3 regions of the Sedimentibacter sp. genome follow, and region 1 is predicted to be linked to each of the others. Evidence: riboswitches for the same ligand, from Rfam matches in the RefSeq annotation. Region 1 holds a riboswitch; each other region holds the start of a gene.
What was found. A riboswitch is a leader RNA that binds a small molecule or an ion and turns the genes downstream of it on or off. The one in region 1 is predicted to bind molybdenum cofactor.
Positions count from the first base shown of each region.

Region 2: another riboswitch for molybdenum cofactor. It lies ahead of AAGU76_RS05595 (S-layer homology domain-containing protein); the one in region 1 lies ahead of AAGU76_RS02415 (S-layer homology domain-containing protein).
Region 3: another riboswitch for molybdenum cofactor. It lies ahead of AAGU76_RS00520 (substrate-binding domain-containing protein); the one in region 1 lies ahead of AAGU76_RS02415 (S-layer homology domain-containing protein).

Region 1 covers NZ_JBCFAS010000001.1:518,554-524,109, reverse strand. The annotation lists gene AAGU76_RS02430 (Na+/H+ antiporter NhaC family protein) at 101-1,537, shown strand; gene ortA (2-amino-4-oxopentanoate thiolase subunit OrtA) at 1,599-1,904, shown strand; gene ortB (2-amino-4-oxopentanoate thiolase subunit OrtB) at 1,897-3,297, shown strand; molybdenum cofactor riboswitch at 3,408-3,523, shown strand; gene AAGU76_RS02415 (S-layer homology domain-containing protein) at 3,578-4,726, shown strand; gene AAGU76_RS02410 (S-layer homology domain-containing protein) at 4,781-5,556, shown strand, end outside.
Region 2 covers NZ_JBCFAS010000001.1:1,177,330-1,182,885, forward strand. The annotation lists gene AAGU76_RS05585 (NUDIX domain-containing protein) at 42-536, opposite strand; gene AAGU76_RS05590 (FAD-dependent oxidoreductase) at 549-3,176, opposite strand; molybdenum cofactor riboswitch at 3,331-3,447, shown strand; gene AAGU76_RS05595 (S-layer homology domain-containing protein) at 3,552-4,565, shown strand; gene AAGU76_RS05600 (Ig-like domain-containing protein) at 4,731-5,556, shown strand, end outside.
Region 3 covers NZ_JBCFAS010000001.1:107,880-113,435, forward strand. The annotation lists gene AAGU76_RS00505 (ATP-binding protein) at 1-513, shown strand, start outside; gene AAGU76_RS00510 (sigma 54-interacting transcriptional regulator) at 742-2,283, shown strand; gene megL (methionine gamma-lyase) at 2,305-3,504, shown strand; molybdenum cofactor riboswitch at 3,605-3,721, shown strand; gene AAGU76_RS00520 (substrate-binding domain-containing protein) at 3,776-4,660, shown strand; gene AAGU76_RS00525 (ABC transporter permease) at 4,670-5,335, shown strand; gene AAGU76_RS00530 (ATP-binding cassette domain-containing protein) at 5,337-5,556, shown strand, end outside.

The sequences.
Region 1 (5,556 bases):
TAAAAAGGTTGCGTGTTTTCAACGATATTTATTTATGAAAAGCTGGCATGCATTTTGCTTATATATTGTTGAATAACAAATTTAGCTTAGGAGGAACAACATGGAATCACAAGGTAAAAAACTCGAGTTTTACGGCGGAGAGTGGATGTCATTCATTCCGTTTCTGGTATTTCTGGTATTGATTATCACCACCACTTTCACATTCGGGTCAATTTCAGACGGTGCCCTATGGGTACCGGCATTCATGGCAATCATCGTAGGATTTTTCTTTGCAAAAAACAAAGCTCATTACGCAAATGCCGTTATAGACGGCATGGCCAGCAAGGAAGCCATCATACCCGTTGTATGCTGGTTGTTTGCAGGTGTATTTTCAAGAATTTTAAGAACTTCAGGGCTTGCTTCAGGCATAGCCGGCGTAGCAGCAGGTATGGGAGTAAGCAGCACCATGTTCGTTGTTGTAACATTCATAGCATCAGCAGTGTTTGCCACTGCTTCAGGAACAGGTTTCGGAACCATCGCTGCAGGCATGGGAGTATTATATCCTGCCGGTGTGGCATTGGGAGCCAACCCGGCTCTTATGGCAGGCGCAATTATGTCAGGCGGAGCCTTCGGCGACAACCTGGCACCGGTTTCTGACACCACAATCTGTTCTGCAACTTCACAGGGAGTGGATGTTCCAGGAGTTGTAAGATCAAGACTTAAATATGCACTGGCAGCAGGTCTTATCACAATTGTGTGCATACTCATATTCGGAGCGGGATCATCATCTGCAGGGACAGCAGCAGAAGCGTACAGCTACAATCCAAGCACCCTCATCATGCTGGTGCCGGTTATTATCACTATAGTAATAGCCGTGAAGACAGGTGATATAATAATTGCCACAACCATAGGTTCAGTTCTTGCAGCTGCCACAGGCGTTGCAGCCGGTTTGTTCGACGTGGTGCAGATAGACGTTGCCGATGCGGTAAAACCTGCTCTTCTGTCTGTTACAGGACAAGGTCTTGACCGTACGGTAGGAGGAGTAATATATGCAGGTCTGAACAGCATGATTCAGGTTTGTATTCTGGCACTGCTGCTTTTCGGTTCAATTTCCGTCATGAGGCAGGGTCAGGGAGACGTTAAGCTTTTAAAGGCTCTAGGCAAGGTTGCCAACACAAGAATAGGAGCAGAACTTACAATTTCTGCCATGGTAATAATTCTTTCAGCTCTCATGGGACTTAATGCACCTGCAATTCTTGCAGTTGGTGCATCATTTGCCAAACCGCTGGGAGACAAACACGGCATAAGCCCGTACAGAGTTGCAAACCTGCTGGATGCTCAGTCAAACACTCTGTGCTACGCACTGCCGTGGACACCAGCTATGATTTATACATTAGGTTTTGCAGCTGACAGCAGCGCACCTCTGGTTGCGACCCAGGTTATGCCTTACGTATTCTATTCCTATGCAATGCTTGCGGTTATGTTTGCTACAGTTATGCTTGGAATCGGACAAAACGACAATATGGGAAAAGTATCAAAACAAAAGAAAGAAGCATAAAGATAATGACTGCCATGCATTTGCATGGCAGTTAAAAATATTATACGAGGAAGTGTTTTAAATGATAAAAAAGGGAGAATGGGTTCTGATTCACAGAAATGTATTGGAACCAACGCAAAGAGCCCCTCAGGTTCCTGATGACACAAAACAGGTGCCGCTGGAACTGTGGGTGAAGGGATATTTGCAGGAAGATGCAAACATAGGGGACGAAGTTACGGTTCTGACAAGAACAAAGCGCGAAGAACGGGGAACGCTGCTGGAAGCTAATCCATATTACAAACATGATTTCGGTAAGTTTGTGCCGGAACTGCTGAGGGTCAGCGAACAAGTAAGAGACATCTTATTTGGAGGTGCAGAAAATGAGTAAAGATATGAGCTACGCTGCAGTCATGGCCAGAAGACCGGAAATCATGAAGAAAGCTGCAGGACTTGATTTTGCGCAGTTTGAAAGCGGTTCAATTGCCTTTGACTATGAAAGAATGATGGCAGAAGCAGGATTCACAATTGCTGAAATTCAAAAAATCCAGTCAGAGCACGGAGTGGGAAACACTCCTGTCATAGAACTTAGAAATCTTTCTGCCCTGGCAAGAAAACTTGCACCAAAAGGCAAGGGAGCAAGAATATTCATAAAAGACGAAGCATCCAACGCATCAGGAAGCTTCAAGGCAAGAAGGGCCTCAACGGCAGTGTACATGGCCAAGAAGCTTGGGTACAAGGGAGTTGTGACTGCCACCAGCGGAAACTACGGAGCAGCAGTTGCATCACAGGCAGCCATGTACGGACTGAAATGCATCGTTGTTCAGGAATGCTACGACTCAAGAGGAGTTGGACAGCCTGAAATAATAGAAAAGGCAAGGGCCTGTGAAGCATTGGGGGCAGAGGTTGTTCAGCTTTCGGTGGGACCTGAACTGTTCTACACGTTTTTAAGGATCCTTGAAGAAACAGGATACTTCAACGCATCACTGTACACACCGTTTGCGGTGGCAGGAGTTGAAACCCTCGGATATGAATTAGCAATGCAGTTCAGAGAAAGATACGGCAAGGACCCTGATTATGTGGTAGCCACAAACGCAGGGGGAGGAAACCTTACGGGAACAGCAAGAGGCTTAAGAAAGGCAGGAGCGCAGTCACACATAGTGGCAGCCAGCGTAAACCTTTCAGGTCTTCACATGGCTTCAGACAATCAGTTTAACAGAAAGTCATTCACAACAGGGCACACAGGCTTCGGTATGCCGTTTACAACATGGCCGGACCGTTCGGACGTACCCCGTTCGGCAGCTAGACCGTTAAGATACATGGAAAGATACCTGACAGTTCATCAGGGAGATGTGTTCTACATGACAGAAGCATTGGCAAGCCTTGAAGGACTTGAAAAAGGACCGGCAGGAAACACAGCTCTTACAGCAGCATTCTCACTGGCACAGGAACTTGATGAAGATCAGATCATAGTAGTTCAGGAAACAGAATACACGGGAGCAGGCAAGCACATTCAGCCGCAGCTGTCATTTGCAAGATCAAACGGCATAGAAATAAAATTCGGAAACCCCAGCGAAGAAGTGCCCGGAAAGAACATAATCCTTCCGTCACATCCATCACTGATAAAGGCAGAAGATGCGGACTTGACACACATGAGAAAGTCACTCATAAAAAATGCAGTGTCAACCTACAATGTTTCACCAACTGATGCTGACATAGAATTCCTTGCGGAAGAAACAAACACAAATGCTGAGTTTGTAAGAAATGTAATAGCAAAATCATAATAGGACAAATATGTTTATAAAGCGGCTGTCAGTTTGTACAGCCGCTTTAATTTATTTAAACGAAAATAATTTACAATACTTTACATTAATAATAATAAATGGTATAATTTATCCAATAGATGCTCCGAGCACCTGAACCTAAAATCATTCATGGTTCCCGTGCCGATAGGGTTTGATTGGAAACGGTCAAGCCTCCTGATGGAAAGGAGAAATTTTTTTGCAGCATTTCCATTGGGGGGATGCTGTTTTTTAATAAAAAAATAACAAATGGAGGAATAATATGTTAAAGAAAACTAAACTTATTTCACTTGTACTGGCAATTGCACTTTTGCTGTCACAGGTGACAGCGATTGCAGCCACAGACAGCTATGCTGTTGAAATAGCAGTGGCTGGAACTTCAACAACGCTTTTGCTCTCACTGGGTGATTTAAAAGAGATGCCTGCAGCAGCCCAAATTGAACAGGAATACATTTACAACAGCAAGACAGGTGAAAAGACGGCACAGGTAAAAGGTGTGAGCCTTGAATACGTTTTGAAGGAAAAGGCAGGCGTAATAGCTGACAATGCTACGGTTATATTTGAAGCATCCGATGGATATGCCATAGAACCACAATCTCTTTCAGATATTTTCAATGATGATCTGGATTACGTCCTTGCTTACGAAGTAAACGGGGAAGCCATAGACAACGACGGAATCGCAGATAACGAAGAAATAACGGTGTACAGAAAGGTTAAGGAAGCAGGCGAATTCGGTACTGTATTTAAGATGGTCAATAAGATAACAGTTGGTGAAGCAACAGCCTCAGATGATGGTAGTGCTGCTTTGACAGGCGGCACAGCACACACTCCTGATTCAGCCAATGAAAAATCATTCACAGACATATCAGATGAATATAAGTATGCAGAAACAGCAATATATGACCTGGAAGGAAGAGGAATCATAGACGGCATAGGAGGAGGCTTGTTTGCTCCCCAAAACGAATTCACGAGAGAACAGTTCTGCAAGATTGCAGTGATGGCTTTGGGACTTGAAAATAAGGAATATTCAGGTGCCTTCAGTGATCTGTCCAAGGACAGATGGTCGGCTCCATACGTGCAGGCTGCTGTTGAAGCCGGTTTGTTCAAAGGCTATGAGGACGGAACGTTCAGGCCAGAAAAAACTATAACAAGGCAGGAAATGGCTGTTGTTGCAGCTAATGCAGCAGTTGCTACCCAAAAAGTCACCAAGGAAAAGCTTGCTAAATTTGTTATGGAAAAGTCAGCATATCTTGATAAGACAGAGGTGGCAGAATGGGCTGCAAATGCTGTAGCATGGCTGGAAGCTCAGGGTGCGTTTATAGGCGTTGCCGGAGACAGCTTTGAACCTGTAAAGGTTGTAAACAGGGCTGAAGCGGCTGTTGTTGTGTTCAACACCTTGTTTGCGCAGTAATTCTTGGCAATGGGCGATAATTGCATCGCTCATTGTTCTAATATGGAGGTAGATATGAGTTGCAAAAGGTCTAGGCTGCTGGCGCTGTTTTTGACAGCATCCATCATGGTTTTTCAGTTATTCGTGTTCGATGTCCCTGCAATGGCTGCGGATTTGGACCTAATTATAACGGGAAGCGGTATTTACGAGGATGTTCGGATTTCTCCAACTGACTGGGAGAAATATTCATTGGTTGAAAAGATTTATTCCACAAACAACAGCCTTGGGTTTCACAAGATTGTAAAAGCCAAAGGGTATGATTTTTTTGAAATCATAGGAGAGAATAATCTCAAGGCTGACAGTGATTATGAAGTTAAATTTACTTGTTCAGACGGATTTGAGTTCACAAAGACAATCAGCGAGCTGAAAAATGCATATAGCTACGACGAATTTACTGAAAATACCAAATCAAAGATTTCACCGATGATTGCAAGATATACAACTGTGCTGGCTGATTTTCCCAAGGATAATTTTGTTCCCCCTGTTACATGGATTGACAAGGCAATTTCAGAAGTAAACCTGGACAAGGATTTTCCGAAACTTGTTTTCGGACAGACTTCTATTGATGACATGAACATGTCAAAATGGGGCAAGGACATTGTCAGGATAACTGTGGGAGATGAAAGACAAGTGGCTGCATCATCACCCTATAGGCACATTGATCAGGATGGAGAACCATACAATGTGGATGCCATTACGGGAGCAACATTCACCATAGAGGGACCGGGCGTTGAAGGCTACAGGGCAATCTCATTGAGGCAGATTGAAGAAGATGCTGCAGGACAGAGCAC
Region 2 (5,556 bases), 660 kb from region 1:
CTACAACAATCATACCATTAAATTGAAGTGATAGCTGAAAATCAATCGACATTTTGAAGTGCGCTCCAGCTAACCGCAGACTGCCCTCCCGATTTGCCCACCACCCCCACAAGAATTTCATCCATGCTTAAGTTTCCGTTCATGTAGTGCTCCAGTGAAATTCTAAGCGCATCAACAAATTTAAGCTTCAAAACATTTTCTTCAGGAATCCAGTTAAGCGTTCCCTCGTTGTTTTCAACAACCGCCCTTTTTTTAGCGTCACCGAAAAATATATAGTTAATGACTGTTTCTTCTTTTCCCCTTCTCATAAGAATGTACTTCAGATGCAGGTTATCAATGTCATGTTCCGCAAGGCCTGTCTCTTCATAAATTTCCCTGACAACTGCATTTCGCGGCCTGTTGATTTCACCTGGCTCAATGTGTCCTCCAACTCCATACCAGTACCCAGGCATGAGATGATTGTTTCCCGATCTTTCCATCAATAGATAATCACCGCCGTTTTTTAAAAAAGCTGTTGTAATGCTTCTCAATCTCATATTATCTCTCCATTATTCGGCTGTCTTAAAGACTGCGCCGTTCTCAACAAGTATTTTCTGCAATTCTGCCACATCTATGTTCTGAACTTCCGTCCTTTGCTTCACGGACAAGGACGCTGCAATCCCAGCAGCTTCACCCATCATCATGTACTGGGGTTCCATCCTCAGGGATGAATATGCTATGTGTGTGGCAGATACGCACACGGTTACCAGAAGGTTATCCGCCTGACTTCTTTTTGGCAGCATAACCCTGTAAGGTATCTGGTACGGCGTTACGGGTATCTGAATTTCTCCTTCGTTAAGCACGAAACCGTCCAGCGTCATATACCTCTGGACGTTGTGTGAATCTATGTTGTATGATCCCATGGCTATGACGTCATCCTTGATTTTGTCCCTGCGAACGTCATGTTCTGTCATTACAAAATCACCCTTCATCCGCCTGGCTTCCCTGATGTAAAGCTGGTACGGCCAGCATCCGTTGTCAGTAAACTCATCTGCCGCGTATCCCCACTTCTTCACATCTTCACGAAGCTCGGTAGGAACTGCCTCATCATTGCCAATGAAGTATAAAAGTCCCTGTATGTAATTTTTGTGCTCATTTTTAATCTCTTCTCTTTGTTCATAGCCTGCTTCAGGGTAATTTAAGCTTCCCCCTATGTAATCTGTGGAAAACGGCCCGGAATTGTTAATATCGTACTTGCCTTCCGGAAGAGGCCCGAAATATGCCACGTCCGAAAATCTAATGGACCTGCCCTCGCTTTTTTTAAGCATATCCAGCCATGAGCTTAACAGAAGGTACCTTTCCCTGTCATAATCCCCTGGTTTTGTGAATGGTATCTGGTTGTTGGGATTGTTTGTGAGAATAAGGCGATAATTGTAGGCCTGCACCATGTCATCACCCTGCCCTGCCGGCCCGGGAAGCTTAAGGGACACTTCGCCATACAGCTTACCCTCTGCGTCTTCAGCCTTCAGGTTGTAATAAAAGTTGTTCCTGCCCAGGGGAGGAAGAACACCGGCAAAACTTTCTCCGAAGTCGTCATTGTCTTCCCTTCCCACGGCATAGGACACACCCGATGCTGCCATCATGTCTCCTTCATAGGTGCTGTCTATGAAATACTGAGCAAAAAATACATCGCCTTTTTCAGTCTCCATGCTTATTATTGTGCTGCCGTCCTTGTCCACGCCCCTATGATCTCTGAGGGCGCTTCCCGTGAAAAGGCGGATACTCTCACGTTCAATCATTTCGTTTAAAACTTCCTCCGCCACATGAGGTTCGTAGTACCACATAACTTTCCTGCCGTACTTTTTCCCCACATCTTCGAAAAATTCCCTTGTAATTCCTCCTATAACATTGATATTGCCGTGGTCAGTGTAGCTCAAGCCGCCTGTGACCATCCCGCCCACATGTTCTGCTGATTCAATCAACGCAACATCCATTCCTTCCCGTGCTGCAGAAACTGCAGCCATCACTCCAGCGGCCGTGGCACCGTACACAACAACATCAAAGTACAGTGGAAAATCCAGGTAGCTGACTTTCATGGGCCTTTGATGCATCCTGATGTTTTGGGACCTGTAATCCTCGCTTTCAACAGTGAACCTGACCTGCTCGGCATTGAAAAACCTTCCCATAGTGTTTGCAATGCTCTGGAGAATCATGCCTTCGTAAATAGCTTCCACGTCCATATCATCAACAAATCCGCTGCTTAAATCCACATGCAGTGTGTTGTCAAGATCCACATCAACTTTGTTTATGCTGCTGTTATTTGATAAAACCGGCCTGTCACCGTAAACAACGTTCCTGTAATCATGTGTGAGGACCTGCTCCGTAATGTCGTTGGTGTGAAACTTAGTTTTTTTGGCAGAGCTTCTTACCTTCATTTTTTTGAAGTCAGGGAAGTAATAATTTATCTCTTCAGTCAACACGTAATTTTTTTGTATGCTGTTAAGTACGAATGCTGTGCTGCTGTTCAGGTTATCCGATGAATATTCCTGATCAAGGATGGGTGCTTCGTCTTTGGAAGCTTCCTCCCTTATTTCAGATTTAACAAGACCCAGACCCCTGCTGTAGTAGTCTGTAACCGTCCTGCCATCCAGAAATGTTGTGACCTGGACCGCATCAAACATGCCTTCAGGTGTCTTTACAGATGCTGAAAGCGAAGTGATCTTTCTTGTCCCTCCCTTTACCGGCCACTGTGTTCCTTCCTCAATAGGCTCTTTTAAAATGATGTCTCCCTCATTCCAACTATTCATAATATTCTGTCTGAAGTATTCTTCCTTCTGGGGATGGGTCAGAAATACTTCACCTTCCCTGACCGCAAGAACGGCAGTCTTTACTGAACCGTCACAGACAATCCTCAGCTGCATGGCATCATCAGATGAATAATCCACAGAAACTTCACTGATAAGCCCTGATCCGGATTCAGTATATGTGTATTTCACATCACTTAAAACAGTAAAATAGTCTCTGGCGTTTTTTGTTTCGTCTTCAGGCAATGTTTCACCTGGTTCAAGCTCAGCTTCTGATTCTTCTCCCGATTTTTCGCCGGCAATCTTTATTATGTAGTCCTTATTTATCAAAATAAAAATAATAGCAGCAACAACCGCCAATATAGCTGCTGCGGCAACAGGAAATTTTTTCATGACAGCACCTTCTTTTTGCCCTTTATATATATATATACCTTGAAAGGCTGATAATAAACCAAATATTGATTTGCGCCATAAAATTTATGTTGTTATAAAATAAACTATTTACAATTCAAGAAATAAATGCTATCATTGTGTTAATTAAATATCGTCTTTATTAGTTTTGCGAAACTGTGATACCTAAAGCCTCGGCAATGGATGCAGTTCGTCAGGGTATAATTGGAAACGGTTGTGCCTCCCGTTGGAAAGTAAAATTAATTGCAGGCTTACTTGGCGTACACAATTTTACGCATGCTGCATCTTTCCACGGAAAGATGTTTTTTTTATGTGATAGGAATGTTATCCTTTACAAAAGACAACAAGGAGGAAGTTATGAAGAAATATCTATCTCTAATCAGTTTATCAACAATAATAATCCTTACTCTTCTTATGGTGCTACCTTCCGTTGCATTCGCGCAGAGCAGTGCAGCAGGCGAAACCGAAGAGCAATGGTTTGAAGCAGGTTGGGGGCGAATCCACCAGGGCGAAGCTTTTCAACCGGACAAGTTCCTTAACAGAGCAGAGTTCACAGCTTTGATTAATTCCTTGTATGATTTCAAGGAACAGAAGGACATAAGCTTTTCAGATGTCCAGACTGACTCAGCATATTATAAGGAAGTTAAGAAGGCCTTTTGTGCAGGGTACGTTGTTGGAAAAGGTGACGGCACATTCGACCCCGAAGGATATGTAACAAATCTTGAAGCATACATAATGGCGATAAGGCTGCTGAATGCAGGTACGTCAAACAAACCTGAAAAAATGCTTAACTTCAAGGATGCATCCGATGTACCGTCATGGGCACAGGGTGCAGTGGAAGCCTATGTGCAGAAAGGGCTCCTCGAAGGAAAAAATAAGATTAAACCTTTTGAAAAAATTACAGGCGCAGATGCAGTGACATTGCTTTTAAGCATAAAACCAAACGAAGTTTTACCGCAGGATGCTGAACAGGTTTCAGAAGAAAAAGGAAACGGAGTTGCTGCTCTTAACCTTTTGGGTGCATACTTTGTAGAAATCGAAAACAATCAATCAGTTGAGCTCGGTAAGCTGGAAGATGGAAATCCGGACAGCGAAATAATAATAAAGCTGGTTTTTGATCGCGGAATAGTAAGAGAGTACTGGGACAACAACAAAACTCAGGTTAAACTTCAGGACAACAAAGGACAGGTAATAGAAAGTGAGATTTTCCGCATTGAAAATTCAGATGATGAAAAGTCAAATATTTTCATTAAACCATTGACACAGCTTAAATCCGGAAAAACGGTAAACATAGTCATAGGAGCAGGTTTGAAAGCCAACAACGGTAATACTTTAGGCGAAGGCAAAACGATCAGCTTCACAGTTAAATAATTTAGGTAACAAAACATATTTTGTTATACTGAGCGGTACAATGATATCCCTCCCCGGATGATTATTAATCAGACTGGCTGTCTGGAAGTCGCGTCTCCTTGCAGCCAAGTCTTCCCTCAGGTTCAAATATGTTTTTTTTAATACAAATAAAATATCGGAGAGATTATGAAAATAAAAATGTTGTCATTGATTCTTGCAGTATTAATTGCTGCAAGCTCATACCCTCTGTATGCCAGCGAATCAGATTCGGTTGACGGAAAAAGCGTGGATTTTCAGCTGGTTGGTTCCAATCCTGCCGACTCTTCCAAAGATGTTCCGGCAGATGTGACAATCACCTTGCTGTTCAATAAGAATGTGGTCAATTTTTCCGTAAAGGATAACAATCTTAACTGCATTTTTCTAAAGGATAGCAACAATCAGATTGTAGAAGCAAATCTGATTTTCCCTGATGACCAGGTTGAGCCGGATAAGAAGCGGGAAATCTACATTGATCCCCTATCAGACTTAAAAGAAAATACAACCTACACCGTGGAAATATCGGCTGACATGCTTGCCAAAAACGGTAGTACTCTAGGCGAGCCATCATACGTTTCTTTCACCACTCAGGGAACACACGAAAGCAATGTGGCTGAAAGCAATAATGTTCAAGAAATGCAGACAGTCTCAGAAAATCCTCAGGTTTCGGCAGGAGAAAAAAATACTGAAGCAGAACCTGCCGGTTCCTCTTCAGTAACGGAAAACCCGCCGGCAGAAGCTTTGCCTGTACCAGAAAACAGTGAGGATGAAAATCAGACAAAGGAAGCATACGCCAACCAATCAGCCACATCCGAGTCTGAACCCTCTGATACTTCTAAAGCTTCAGATGCTCCATCTGTGACTGTATCAGCAGAAGAACCAGGCAGCAAAAACAGCATGAAATCAGGAGCAATGGCTGCAGCACTGGTTGTGGCGGCTGCTGCGCTCGTGATAATTCAAAAAAAGAAGAACAAAA
Region 3 (5,556 bases), 410 kb from region 1:
AACAGTCTTGATGTGTTGAAGAAGTTTGAAACTGAAAGCATGAGTCTTAATTTCCAGCCCATAAGCCTTGATGAGATCATTGAAAAGCTTCATAATGAATTTGCCATGGAAGCCGAAAAGAGGAGCATTTCACTGAACTTTTCAATGGAGGGCAGAAGTTTCAAAGTTCTCGGAGATGAAGACAAGCTGAAGCAGGTTTTTTTCAATCTCATTCACAATGCCATGAAGTTCACTCCAAAGGGCGGAGAAGTTTCTGTTCACTTGAAAAATTCTGACGGAAAAATATGGGTGGAAGTTAAAGACAATGGCATGGGCATTGCACGGGAAGATCTGCCGTACATATTTGAGAGGCTTTACCGGGGAGATAAAAGCAGGCACGAGACAGAAGGCAGCGGCATCGGTCTTACCATAGTCAAAAACATACTGGACCTTCATTCAGCATCTATAGATGTAAGCAGCCCGGAAGGTGGAGGGGCCATATTTACAGCAGTGTTTGACGAAGTTTCTGAATAAAAATATAAAAGATGAAAAATAATTTGTTGGCAAGCATCAAATAATGGTTTAAAATTATACCATAAGGTACGATATTGAACCATTGCGAGCATTAATATTACAAACCCGTTGAATTATGGAATGATATTGTTCCATTTTTTCAGCGGTTTTTTTTTTACTGGTTCATTTTTCAACGATTATAACAAATTTCAGTTGGCACAATATATGCATATTATAATGGAGGAAACTATGGAAGCTAAGAAAATAAAACTTACGGCATCTGAAGACAGACCTCACCTTACCTATGAGGCCCTGAGCGTACTTCACAATCATGACGTGGGACTCATATGGATGGAAGTGTATGCCTACGTCGCATACATAAAGCTCATGCCCATGGAAGAAGGTGTTTGGGAAAACATAAAAATGGAGCTGAAGGAACTAGACGGCTGGTCAAGTCTCGAGGAGATAGAGCTGTTCCCCTTTGAGGAAAAAGATACCGAAATGAGGAAGGTTCTTGATGTCATTCCTCACGGTGTAACACTGTTAAGCAGAAGCGGAGACATAAAGTATGTGAACGACTATGCGGCTGACAAGATTTTCATGACATCCGGCAGGGATATCACCGGAATCAACATCAGAAAATACATGAATTACGACAAGCTTGTATCGTTTCTTAACATGAGCAGAAACAACAGTATCATGACAAAAGACACCATGGAAATAGGCAGCCAGCTGTACCAGGTTAATCTGCAGCCCATCACAAGTGAAGAAAACGTTTTAAGCAGCTACCTTCTGTCGTTTTATGAAATGGACGGCACAAGTGTCTTCAACCGTTACGACAATCCCATAACATTCGAGGACATTGTGGCTGAAAGCAATAAAATGCTTGATGCCATCAAGCAGGGCAAGCTTTATTCCAAGTCTGATTCGCCGGTCCTCATCACCGGAGAAAGCGGAACAGGCAAGGAACTTTTCGCCAGAGCCATTCACAATCACAGCAGGAGAAAGAACAAGCCTTTCATTGCCATAAACTGTGCGGCCATACCGGACCAGCTTCTCGAAAGCGAGCTTTTCGGTTATGAGGGAGGAACATTCACCGGAGGCAGAAAGGAAGGCAAGGCCGGGATTTTTGAAATTGCCGGAGGCGGAACGGTTTTTCTTGATGAGATAGGCGAAATGGCGCCGCACCTTCAGGCTAAGCTTCTGAGGGTTTTGCAGGAAAAAAAGGTCAGAAGAGTTGGGGGCGCCAGCGAAGTTAATTTCGATGTTAGACTTATTTCAGCCACAAACCAAAACATCGACGAAATGGTCAGAAACAAGGAGTTCAGGCTGGATCTTTTGTTCAGGATAAACATCTTCAACATAAACATTCCGCCGCTGAGGGAAAGAAAAGAGGATCTTCCAATACTGTTTGAACATTTCGCCCGCATTCATTCAAAAAGATATCACAAGGAAATAGACGGAATAAAACAAAATGCCATGAGAAAACTTCTCAACTACAACTGGCCGGGAAACGTCAGGGAATTTCAGAATGTTCTTGAAAGGGCGGTAGCTCTTTCTACAGAAAAAGAAATTACAGCCAGGGACATTATGCTTAACTACGACATTGTTCCGGAGGAATCCCTTGGGAGCACGTCCCTTAAGGAGTGTCTTGAAAACCTTGAGAAGAAAAAAATAACCGAGAGTCTTAAAATGAACAAAAGCATACGGGAAGCCGCAAGAAGCCTTGAGGTAACCCACACCATGCTTATTAACAGAATGAAGAAATACAACATCCGCAAGGAAAATTAATGATTATTTAAGGAGGTTCAAATGGATACAGAAAAACTCAGCAGGATGAAATTTTCAACCAGAGCTGTTCATGCGGGCTACAGGAAAAATGAGTACGGAGCGTTGGCAACTCCTATTTACCAGACATCAACCTTCATATTTGATTCCGCCGAGCAGGGCGGAAGGAGATTTGCGCTTGAAGAGGACGGGTACATTTACACGAGGCTTGGAAATCCAACAAGCTCCCAGGTTGAAGATAAGCTTGCAAGCCTTGAAAACGCCCAGGCTGCAGTAGCCATGGGTTCAGGCATGGGAGCCATAACATCAGTTATCTGGGCAATAGTTAAGGCAGGAGACCACATAGTGGCTGCCAAGACACTTTACGGCTGCACATTTGCATTCATGAATCATGGGTTATCACGCTTTGGAGTTGACGTTACATTTGTGGACACATCTGACCCGGAAAATGTAAGAATGGCGATGAAGGACAATACAAGGGTGGTGTATCTTGAAAGCCCTGCAAATCCTAACATGCTTATTTCAGACATCGAGGAAATTTCAAAAATCGCACATACCAATAAGGACTGCACCGTCGTTGTTGACAACACATACTGCACCCCTTACATCCAAAGGCCGCTTGATATGGGAGCCGACGTTGTGGTTCACTCTGCAACCAAGTATCTGAACGGACATGGGGATGTTATTGCCGGCTTTGCCGCAGGCAGGAAGCAATTAATCGACCAGATAAGGCTTGTGGGCATAAAGGACATGACAGGTTCGGTAATAAGTCCTTTTGATTCGTACCTGATCAACAGGGGAATGAAGACGCTGGAAGTGAGAATGGAAAAGCACTGTCAAAACGCTCAGAAGGTTGCTGAATTTCTTGAAAGCCATCCGGCTGTAAAGACCATAGCATATCCGGGACTTAAGAGCTTCCCCCAGCATGAGCTGGCCAAAAAGCAAATGAGCCTTCCGGGAGCTATGATTGCGTTTGAAGTTAAAGGCGGACTTGATGCGGGAAGAATACTCATGAATTCCGTGGAACTTTGCTCACTGGCTGTAAGCCTGGGCGACACCGAAACACTGATACAACATCCGGCTTCCATGACTCATTCACCGTATACGCCTGAGGAAAGGGCAGCATCGGGTATTTCTGAAGGACTGGTTAGATTGTCGGTAGGTCTTGAGGATGCCGATGACATAATTGCAGATCTAAAGCAGGCACTGGACAAAATCCTGTAAATTCATTCGAATAAACTTATTGTTATCCGAAACGGCCGGAGCATTCCGGGCCGTTTTTTTTATTATTCATTGACAATTGTTAGGTTTCCTAATAAAATAGTATAAGTAACATCTCCGAGTTTGCGGGTCTAAAGCCCAGGCTATGAGCCGCAAACCGAAAGGGTTTGTTTGGAAACAGACAAGCCTCCCATTGGAAAGGAGAAATCTACAGCATTTCTCTTTTCGTATACTATTATATGAAAGGGGTTTTTTTATTTTGAAAAAAACTAAGATGAAAAACATTTTAGCCCTCTTGCTTTCATTGACAATGATATTTTCAATGGCAGCATGCGCTAAAACAGAGCAGCCTAAAGCTGAACAGCCTGCTCAGGAAAAACCGGCAGAACAAACACCTGCACAGCCTGCAGAGGAACGAAGCTTTGTTCTTGCAACAACAACAAGTACACAGGATTCAGGACTTCTTGATTACCTTCTTCCTATCTTCAGGGAAAAGACAGGCATAACTGTTGAAGTTGTTGCCAAGGGTACTGGAGCTGCGCTGGAGCTTGCAAAAAACGGAGATGCAGATGGAGTTCTCGTTCATGCAAAAGCCCAGGAAGAAGCTTTTGTTGCCGAAGGATACGCCAAGGAAAGATTTGATGTTATGTACAATGATTTTATCATTGTTGGACCAGAATCAGATCCTGCAGGGCTGTTGACAAATGCTCCCAACGATCCTATAAAAGCCTTTGAACTTATTGAACAAAATAAGGCAACATTCATTTCCAGAGGGGATGATTCGGGAACGCACACAAAGGAAAAATCCTACTGGAAAGAACTTAACATCATTCCTGAAGGGGAATGGTATGTTTCGGCAGGAACAGGCATGGGTGCAGTGCTGCAGATGGCTGCTGAAAAGCAGGGTTACACTTTGACAGACAGGGCAACATATCTTTCAATGAAGGATGAGCTTGACCTGGTCATAGTGACAGAAAAGAACGACAAGATGTACAATCAATACGGGGTGATGATGGTGAACCCGGACAAGTATCCTGTAAAGGAACAGGAGGTTCAGGAATTCATGGATTTCCTTCTGTCTGACGAGGGACAGGAACTCATTGCCGGATTTGGCAAGGAAGAATTCGGAGAATCATTGTTTGTGCCGAACGCGAAATAAGGTGAGCTGATGTTTGAATTTATCAAAGAATTTTTAACTACATACAATGATATACTGCCGGTTGTGGGGCTATCCTTAAAGGTATCCCTCACTTCGACCTTAATAGCATCAGTGTTAGGACTTTTTGCGGGTATTGTTGTTGCTTTGAATGAATTCAAATTGAAAAAATCAATCATGAGGGTGGCTAACACCCTCATGAGCCTGCCTCCGGTACTTATAGGCCTTTTAGTTTACATGCTGCTTTCCAGAAAGGGGCCTTTGGGAAGCTTCGGCCTTTTGTTTTCCCCTGAGGCAATGATAATTTCGCAGACTCTTCTGGTCTTTCCCATTATTTTCGGACTAACAGTTTCATCAATTTCAGAAATTGCAAAGAATATTGAGCTGACATGCATATCACTCGGTGCAGACAAAATGAGCACTTTAGTTACTATTGTAAGCGAGTGCAGGATGCAGCTCCTTTCTGTTATTACGGCAGGTTTCGGCCGGGCAATTTCCGAGGTTGGAGCAGTAATGATGGTGGGAGGCAACATCAAGAATAAAACCAGAGTCATGACAACATACATCGCCCTTGAGACGGGGAAGGGAAATTTCGAGGAAGCTGTGGCTATAGGCTTTGTGCTCCTGTTCATATCATTTCTGGTGAATACGGTGATGTACAGGGTTCAGAGGAGGTAACATGAAGGTATTATTATCAGATGCGGTGAAGGACTACGATACATGCCGTGTGCTTGACATCGGAAGTCTGGAGTTTACAAAAGGCATCTATGCCATACTCGGATCAAACGGCAGCGGGAAAAGCACTCTTATGAGCTGCATGGCAGGTCTTGAATGCCTCAGCGAGGGCAGCATCCTTTATGATGGCAGGAAGCTAGATGCAAACTTGAGGAATTCAATAT